3 regions of the Parabacteroides sp. KHUB-03 genome follow, and region 1 is predicted to be linked to each of the others. Evidence: riboswitches for the same ligand, from Rfam matches in the RefSeq annotation. Region 1 holds a riboswitch; each other region holds the start of a gene.
The links. A riboswitch is a leader RNA that binds a small molecule or an ion and turns the genes downstream of it on or off. The one in region 1 is predicted to bind thiamine pyrophosphate.
Positions count from the first base shown of each region.

Region 2: another riboswitch for thiamine pyrophosphate. It lies ahead of thiD (bifunctional hydroxymethylpyrimidine kinase/phosphomethylpyrimidine kinase); the one in region 1 lies ahead of ACYIB7_RS13725 (TonB-dependent receptor).
Region 3: another riboswitch for thiamine pyrophosphate. It lies ahead of ACYIB7_RS08795 (sulfide-dependent adenosine diphosphate thiazole synthase); the one in region 1 lies ahead of ACYIB7_RS13725 (TonB-dependent receptor).

Region 1 covers NZ_CM153257.1:3,177,106-3,180,388, forward strand. Annotated here, with positions in the region: gene nusA (transcription termination factor NusA) at 1-879, opposite strand, end outside; gene rimP (ribosome assembly cofactor RimP) at 883-1,350, opposite strand; TPP riboswitch at 1,497-1,608, shown strand; gene ACYIB7_RS13725 (TonB-dependent receptor) at 1,655-3,283, shown strand, end outside.
Region 2 covers NZ_CM153257.1:1,853,773-1,857,055, forward strand. Annotated here, with positions in the region: gene ACYIB7_RS08040 (BamA/TamA family outer membrane protein) at 107-1,399, shown strand; TPP riboswitch at 1,463-1,557, shown strand; gene thiD (bifunctional hydroxymethylpyrimidine kinase/phosphomethylpyrimidine kinase) at 1,578-2,423, shown strand; gene ACYIB7_RS08050 (thiamine phosphate synthase) at 2,420-3,037, shown strand; gene ACYIB7_RS08055 (thiamine phosphate synthase) at 3,019-3,283, shown strand, end outside.
Region 3 covers NZ_CM153257.1:2,040,111-2,043,393, forward strand. Annotated here, with positions in the region: gene ACYIB7_RS08790 (hypothetical protein) at 1-559, opposite strand, end outside; gene ACYIB7_RS08795 (sulfide-dependent adenosine diphosphate thiazole synthase) at 701-1,471, opposite strand; TPP riboswitch at 1,534-1,631, opposite strand; gene ACYIB7_RS08800 (4Fe-4S dicluster domain-containing protein) at 1,766-1,999, shown strand; gene ACYIB7_RS08805 (3-methyl-2-oxobutanoate dehydrogenase subunit VorB) at 2,017-3,102, shown strand; gene ACYIB7_RS08810 (hypothetical protein) at 3,116-3,283, shown strand, end outside.

The DNA.
Region 1 (3,283 bases):
TCGTTGTATGAACAACGACACATTGGATGTATAATTAATTACATCGATATTCTCGTTTCTTAACTCACGGACAATTCCGTGAATACGAGAACCTTTCATTCCAACACAAGCGCCCACCGGGTCAATACGGTCATCATATGATTCCACTGCAACTTTGGCTCTTTCACCCGGGATACGGGCAATAGCCTTAATGGTAATCAGACCATCATTAATTTCCGGCACTTCCAATTCAAAAAGACGCTGCAGGAACACTTTGTCTGTACGCGAAAGTATAATTTTCGGATTATTGTTATAATTATCCACTCGTTGTACAATAGCACGAACGGTTTCTCCTTTACGATAAAAATCGGTAGGGATCTGTTCCGATTTCGGGAGCAGCAACTCATTTCCCTCATCATCCAGCAACAGAATCTCTTTTTTCCATACCTGATATACATCAGCCGCAATAATAGATCCGATTCTGTCTTTATATTTCGCGTATAAACTATCTTTTTGCAATTCAAGTATTTTAGAAGCCAAAGTCTGACGCAGGTTCAGGATAGCACGACGGCCAAAATCTGCAAAATGTACTTCATCCGTTACTTCTTCACCCACTTCACAGTCGGCATCAATCTTACGGGCCTCGGTCAAAGTAAGTTGCAGGTTAGAGTCTTCCAATTCATCATCTGCTACCACCGTACGGTTTCTCCAAATTTCAAAGTCACCTTTTTCGGGGTTGATAATTACATCATAATTTTCATCAGTGCCAAACATCTTAGCTATAACGTTTCGGAAAGAGTCTTCCAATACGCTAATCATTGTCTCCTTATCTATATTTTTCAACTCCTTGAACTCCGCAAGGGTGTCAATCATACTGATTGTTTCCTCTTTTCTGGCCATAATTTACTTGAATCTTATTAAGTATTTTGTATATTTTATTTCATCAAATGTATACGACTGATCATCCTGCACAGTTACTTTTCGCTTTGCACCTTCCGGTTTGATCTGCTTTTCAACGGTAACAACCACACCGGTTTCATCCGCCGATTTCAGCACACCTGCCAACTTGACTCCGTTTTTAAGCAACATTTCCACTTCATTGCCAATATTCTTAACATATTGGCGAAAAACCTTAAATGCAGATGTGATGCCCGCCGATCCAACTTCCAGTTCATAGTCTTCCACATCCCGGTCCAGATGTTCTTCCAGATAACGGCTCAATTCTGCACAGTCGTCAATACAAACACCCTCATCATTATCAATCTCGACAATAATAAGATTTCCCGGTTTAATAACTATATCCACTAAAAAATTGTCTGAAGAGGCTAATTTTTCCTCGACCAACTGGCTTACTACACTTTTTTCAATCATATACAAACAGTTGAGAACAAAAGAAGGGGACTACCCGCCCCCTCCTCATCTTCGCTTAATCGCTTGCAAATATACAAATTGTCAACGACTTTACAAAGAAATATGTATTTTTTGTGCAAATACTCTTTTTCATTATCTTTGCCACCGAATACAAGGGGGTGCTTGTACCGATTCGTTCTGATAAGGTTGCAGGCTGAGATTATACCCATAGAACCTGATACGGGTAATGCCGGCGCAGGGAAATTGAATCAATACTCACTCCTCCACTATTCAACCATTTCGTTTTAAATAAAAAGGCAAAAGGATGAAAAGTGTTTTAATCGTAATGGCCGCTTCACTGGTCATTCCTAATGTACAGGGCAAATCCCATGAAACGGCAGACTCCCTGAAAATCGCCAAAGACATATCATTGGATGAAGTTGTGATCACCGCTACCAAAGCTGTAAAAGGAACCCCCGTTGCTTACACGGATATTTCCGGAAAAGAGCTTAACAGTAAAAACGACGGACAAGGTATTCCGTATCTTATCTCCCAATCTCCGTCTGTTATTATGACTTCCGATGCTGGAACAGGCATTGGTTACTCCGGTTTCCGTATCCGGGGAACAGATGCAAACCGTATCAACATTACAGTAAACGGGGTTCCCATGAATGACCCCGAATCGCACACCTTGTTTTGGGCAAACATGGCAGACATCGCTTCTTCCGTAGAAAGTATTCAAATCCAACGCGGAGCAGGTACATCTACAAACGGAGCTGCTTCTTTTGGAGCTACGGTTGCCATGCAGACGCAAAAGCCGGCCTTACAACCATACGCCGAATATTCTATTTCAGCCGGTTCTTTCGGTACTGTAAAAAATACGGTAAAAGGCGGAACCGGGCTATTATACGACCATTTTGCTTTTGATGCCCGATATTCAAATATCCGTAGCGATGGCTACATAGACCGCGCTTTCGCCCGGATGAGTTCTTATTATGTATCGGCAGCTTTTTATGCTTCCAATACATTAATCAAATTTCAGACCTTCGGCAACAACGAAAAAACATACCAGGCATGGAACGGTGTACCGGCAGACAAGCTGAAAACAGACCGGACTTATAATTCATGCGGCGCATATGAAGAAGACGGCGTAACCAAATTCTACGATAACCAAACAGACAATTATTGGCAGCACAATTATCAACTAATGGCAAGCCAACGTCTTAACGATTTCTGGAATATGGCACTCACTCTCCATTACACAGATGGTAGCGGCTATTACGAAGATTATAAAGCCGAAGCCAAATATGAAAAATACAAACTTCCCAATTATATTGACCCGTCCGGTAAAGAGGTTAAGAAAACCGACCTTGTCCGCCGCAAATGGTTAGATAACGATTTCTACGGTGCTGTATACAATGCTAATTATCGCAGCAAAAGCATGCAAATAACGTTGGGTGCTGCCGCCAATAAATATGCAGGAAATCATTTTGGCCGTGTTATATGGGCAAAACAAGTTAACAGCCTTCCGAAACCGGATTACGAATACTATCGCAACACCGGAGATAAAACAGATTACAATGCATATGCAAAAGTAAATTATCTCTTCACCGACTATTTTAACGGATATGCAGACCTGCAATACCGAGGCATAGATTATACAATTAAAGGGAACGATGATAAAGCCGGAGACAATCTTTATGTCAATCGTCATTGGAACTTTTTCAACCCCAAAGTCGGATTCAATTTCAACAAAGGATTCCATAATGCATTTGCCTCTTTCTCTGTTGCCCATCGCGAACCCAACCGCGACAACTTCACCGAAGCAGGTATTAATGAACGCCCTGTTCCCGAAAGATTGTTCGACTACGAAGCCGGATACAGCTTCACACATCCACGATTCCACCTGGGTGCCAATTTCTATTTTATGGATTACAACAACCAGCTTATTCTG
Region 2 (3,283 bases), 1.3 Mb from region 1:
GGATAATGACAAAGTTCTGTGTCCCCACTTTGTTATTAAATATTTAAACTAATAAAGATATCATTCCTATTTTGTATTTTTGCAGCTCAAAATAAAAAGACAGTAAATGTTTTACAAAGGATTTCTCATTTTTGCAGGAATAATCGGGATGATATCTTTGCAATCGTTATATGCGCAACAGGGGATAAATTCGTCTCAATCTTCCGTCAGCAATATTTCAGCAACCTCACAAGACACAATCATTGCCCCTCCGTCACCTGAACCTCTTATGATAGATGGTAAGCCAATGAATGAGAAGCAACGTAACCGTTACTATAAACAGTTGCGTAAAGATTCCATACGTGCAAAGAAAAATGTCTGGTGGTCTATACTTGGCGGCCCGTCATATACACCTGAAGCGTCATTAGGTGTGGGTGGAGCTGTATTGGCAAGCTTCAGATTAAATAAGAATGATACAATTTCACAACGTTCTTTTATTCCGGCCGGATTCAATATTACATTAAACGGGACAATGGTGTTTGCCGGTGCAGGTACTCTATTTTTTAATGAGAATAAGTTCCGTATTTATATTAGTTACGGATATAGAAATGAGCCGTCCCATTACTTTGGCAAAGGTTATGAAAACATAGAACACACTGAAAAAAGCGATTCTACCACCAAGTTCCATAAAAGCTATTTCCAGCTTTATCCCCGCTTTGTATGGGAAATCAAACCCCATTTATATACAGGTGCTTTATTTGATATCAATTATACGAAATCTACAGACATTAATCCGGTTATGCAGGCGGATCCTTATTTTCAGAAATTCAAACTGAAATATGTTAACATAGGTCTTGGCGGTTTAATACAATATGATACCCGGAATGATGTTGCAACCCCTAGTTCCGGTATGTTACTTAGTGGTATAGCCAGGGTATACAGCAAATACTTCGGAGGTGCATACAATTATGGAATGTTTGATCTGGAATATCGTCAATTCCAGCAGGTTTTTCGTCCCCGAAGTACTTTAGCATGGGTTGCACGCTCATTGATAAGTGTGGGTGATATTCCGTTTACCGAGTTACCGTCATTCGGTTCTCCTTTTGATTTACGTGGTTATTACTGGGGGAAATACCGTGATAAGACAATGGCTTATGCCATACTTGAATATCGTCACATGTTCGGTAGTGTAGAAAAATACAAAAGCGGAAACTTTTGGGCAAAATGTGGTTTCGTGGGATGGATAGGAACAGGTACTATAGGAAATGCTCCTGTTGTAGATTGGAGTAAATGGAAATTTAACTACGGAGTTGGTCTTCGTATACAGATGCAACCGGGGAAGAATTTCCGGCTGGATGTAGGTAAAGATCCGAACCAAAAAGGTATGGCCGTTTATATGAATATGACAGAAGCGTTCTAAAAAGGACACTTTCTTAAATTTAACACTTCTTTTTTGTAATATTCTTTAATCTTTATACCTTTGTATTACATAAAGGGGTGCCAAACTGTATGGGCTGAGATCATACCCTCGAACCTGATACGGGTAATGCCGTCGTAGGAAAGCACAGAGGCTTTTTCCCTCCTTTTTGATAAGAAAAATGGATAGAAACAATATTTTTCGTTATCCAACAGCACTAACTATCGCAGGATCCGATAGTGGTGGTGGAGCAGGAATACAAGCAGATTTGAAAACATTTTCTGCATTGGGTGTATTTGGAATATCGGTTATCACTGCAATAACAGCACAGAATACACAAACTGTTTACGGAATACAAGCCGTTACTCCCGATTTATTGAAAAAACAGATAGATGCCGTTTTTCTGGACTTCACAATAGATGCTGTCAAAATAGGTATGCTTCATAATAAAGAAGCCATCCATATTGTTGCAGAATCAATAAAAATCTTTGCTCCCGCTTATACAATATTAGATCCTGTTATGATTTCAACAAGTGGGAAGAAGCTTTTGGAAGATAATGCAATACATGTACTTATCGATGAATTATTTCCTAACGTAGCCTTGGTTACTCCCAATGTTGATGAAGCAGCATATTTATCCGGTATCAATATTAAAGATGAAAAGGATATGGAAAAAGCTGCCCGTTGTTTACAAGAGATGGGATGTCGCTCAGTTCTTATAAAAGGCGGGCATCTGGCCGGTATAACGACAAAGGATATTCTTATCATGCCGGATTTGGCTCCAATACATCTTGAAGTTCAAACAGTTCATACGAATAATACACATGGTACCGGTTGTACCTTGTCATCGGCCATAGCTGCATATTTAGCTCTTGGCAATAATTTACAGGAATCTGTACGTATGGCAAAAATATACATTACGAACGCTTTAGCAGAAGGAGCTGATGTCTGTGTCGGTAATGGACATGGTGCAACGAATCACTTCTTTTCTCCGGTGCCTTTACAGAAAATAAAATTACACGGATGAAAAAATTGTTTGTTATAACAACACCATATTTCTTCTGTGGCGAAGGAGAAATCCTTTCCAATCTGTTTAGGGAAGGAATGGGATGTTTGCATCTCAGGAAACCGCATTGTAGCCGATCTGCATTAGAGAAGTTGATCTTGGAAATACCTTCTCAATATTACTCACATATTGTTTTACACGATCAATTTGGACTGGTTGCAAACGGTAATCCTTATCATTTTAAAGGAATCCATCTAAATAGAAGAAACAATACTATTCCCAACGGATTTTCGGGAAGCATAAGTTGTTCATGCCATAGTTTGCAGGAAATATCAGAGAATGCAAAATTTGATTACCGGTTTCTCAGCCCTATTTTTCAAAGTATATCCAAGCAAGGTTACGGAAATGGCTTTCCTTTAGACATACTATGGCAAGCATCAAAAACAGGTCTGATTAATGAGAAAGTAATTGCACTGGGAGGCATTGACATTTCCACTATACCGCAGCTCAAAGATATAGCTTTCGGAGGCGTAGCAGTATTAGGAGCATTATGGGGCCAATCTCCTTCTGAAAAAGAAGTAAATAATATTATAAAACGATTCAAATCATTAGAATTATGTCTGGCTATTCATTGATAAAAAATACAAACCGTCTGATGCTCATTACAAATTGTTCCGGCAAATATACAGAATTGGATCAGGCTAAAATGTTTTATGAAGGCGGAGGAACTTGGTTGCAACTCCGTATGAAAGATAAATTTGACATAGAAATTGCCAGGGCAATTTCCCAACTTAAAATATCGGATCCCGAATATATCTTTTGTATGAATGATAATCTGGAGATGGCTATGGAAAGTCACGCCAGGGCTATTCATTTGGGTA
Region 3 (3,283 bases), 1.1 Mb from region 1:
GAGAAGTTGCAAGAAGGTTCACTGCCACATCTCCATCCCATACAACATTTAGCCATTCACCGAAATTTTCACGTTTACGGACAGGCAATTGCATAAGAGTAAATTCATCGATCTCTGTTTTGCGTTTTACTCCAAAATCTTCAATACGGTAATCAATCTTGTCGAGAGTAAAATGGATATAGTCATCCGTAATATGCATCGGTATATAAGCAATATCATATGTATCTTCAAATTCAACCCGCAAGGTATCCCCAATCCGTTCTACTTTGTTTGAAGGAAAAGTGCGGGGCTTGGCCGGAAACATAAGAAAGTTCTCATTATCATAAGGCCTATATTGAGTTATAGCACAAACCGGGAGTTCCGACTGAGTATCCAGACATTCCTGGCCGCTGGATTTATGTATCAAACTACGTGCCTTGCCATCCGAACTGATGACCAGACGCATCTGACTGTTTTCAATAACAATATCCGAAGACTTACCGGTTATCGCATTTGTGGTAACCGAATAAAAAAGAAGGCATAAAATAGCCGGAAAAAGATTCATTAGTCGACTCTTCATAATAGTGGTTTTAAACATATTCCTAATCTGGACGCCGGTTTTTTAACCGGACGAGACAAATATAAATATAAAATTGGCTTTAGCCAAACATTATATAAATGCAGCTAAAGCCAATATATCATTAAATAAAATTACCTCCGGTTATTTACCCAGCTTGTCGCAAATCAGTTCGGCGGCTTTTTTACCACTCATCAACATACCCCCGAAAATAGGCCCCATACGGAAACTGCCACTTACACCATTAGCAGCCATACCTGAGACAAACAATCCGGGATAAATCTCTTTCGTGTTTTCTACAGTAGTAGACTCGCCTAATTCCACATTCAAAGAACGTTCTCCTATCACGCCTCCGGTAGGTGTATTCAATTTAATATCATTCTTACGGGCAACTGTGCGGGCAACTTCACAATCGTGTCCCGTACCTTCCAAAACAGCTTTTGCCATAATAGTCAATGGATCGACATGCATTCCTTCACGGATTACCGGAGCCCAGTTTACCACCACGCCTGCTACGGCATCGTTATGGAATACGACGTCTTCTACCGAATAACAATTAAAAATTGTGGCCCCTGCTTTAGTCGCCTGATAAATCAGTGCAGAAGTGGTATGAACAGAATCCATAATATAAGTACCATTACCCGCAGCATGATAAGACACGCCCAATTCTTTAACAATAGGCATAGCTTCTTCCTGTACTACAATATCGTTAAACATCATAGCACCACCCCACATACCTCCTCCGGGAGCTAATTTACGGTCAAAAAGCGCTACCTTCTTTCCGGCTTTTGCCAAATAATAAGCAGCAACAATACCGGATGGGCCTCCACCTACGATAGCTACGTCTACTGATAAATTACTCTTTAACTTTGCAAAATAGGAATCAATAATTCCTGTTGAAACAATCTGTTCCATTACCAATTATAATTTAGAGTTAAAAACATCAGAAAGCACATAGAGGTAAACGCTTTCTTTTATTCAATCATTCTACCTTCTTCCCTTCGGCGGCATTACCCGGATCAGGTTCAATGGGTATAATCTCAGCCTGTATATTAAGGCACCCCTATGATAAGTCGTTGCAAATATAGTACATTTTTCCACTCTTCTGACAGGATTTGGTTACTAATTACAGCGAAAAGGAAACACTTTTCAAAGTTTTTGCTAACTTTGGCGACTTGAATGAAACAATAGATTTTAAACAGAATAATTATGGCGAAGATAAAAGGAGCTGTTGTTGTAAACACGGAACGCTGCAAAGGCTGCAACCTTTGCGTTGTAGCCTGCCCATCAGATGTACTGGAACTACATCCCAGGGAAGTTAACAACAAGGGGTACCATTATGTGTACATGAAAAATCCGGATGCATGCATAGGATGTGCTAGTTGTGGTTGGGTTTGTCCGGACGGTTGTTTAACCATCTACAAAAAGAAAATCGATAATTGAAAGTTGAAAATAAAGATATGGCAGAAGATATAAAATTAATGAAGGGTAATGAAGCTATCGCGCACGCTGCAATCCGCTATGGTGTAGATGGATATTTCGGTTACCCGATCACTCCTCAGTCCGAGATTTTGGAAACCCTTATGGCTGAAATGCCGTGGGAAACTACAGGAATGGTAGTTTTGCAAGCAGAAAGTGAAGTGGCTGCTATCAATATGGTGTATGGTGGAGCCGGAACAGGAAAAAAGGTAATGACCTCGTCTTCCAGTCCGGGGATAAGTCTGAAGCAAGAAGGTATATCTTATATAGCAGGAGCAGAACTTCCCTGTCTGATTGTAAACGTAATGCGTGGAGGTCCGGGACTGGGAACAATCCAGCCCAGTCAGGCCGACTATTTCCAAACTGTAAAAGGCGGCGGACACGGCGACTACCGGTTAATAACTCTAGCTCCTTCTTCCGTACAGGAAATGGCAGACTTTGTTGGTTTAGGCTTTGATCTTGCGTTCAAATATTCTAATCCTGCTATCATCTTAGCAGACGGTATCATTGGCCAGATGATGGAAAAAGTGGTTATGCCTCCATTCCATAAACGCAGAACCGAAGAAGAAATTATTGCAGAATGTCCTTGGGCTGTACAGGGAAAAACGGCCAATCGCAAGTCTAATGTTATCACTTCCCTTGAGCTGGATCCGGCAAAAATGGAAGAGAATAATATCCGCTTTCAGGCTAAATATAAAAAAATCGAAGAAAACGAAGTTCGTTATGAAGAGTTCTTTTGTGACGATGCAGAGTATTTGCTGATCGCTTTCGGTTCTTCAGCACGTATTTGCCAGAAAGTAGTAGAGAATGCCCGTGCAGAAGGCATTAAACTGGGTTTATTACGTCCTATCACTTTGTGGCCGTTCCCTGCAAAAATAATTGCAAAATATGCCGGTCAGGTAAAAGGCATGCTTTCTGTTGAGTTAAATGCCGGACAAATGGTAGAAGATGTTCGCCTGGCTGTAAACGGTAAAGTAAAAGTCGAGCATTTCGGACGTTTAGGAGGTATCGTATTTACTCCGGATGAAGTATTGGATGCATTAAAGACGTTGATAATTGAGAATTAAAAATTATCAATTTATGAAACGTGGAAGTAAAATAGACGAAATACTGACATTGCTTTTTATGCTATTGGCTATTGCTGCCGTAATATGTTATTTTGCAGTTAACGACCGCAGTGTATTCTTGTATTGTGGCGGAGCTGCTATTGTACTGAGATTAGCACAATACGTAGTAAGGTTTATTAAT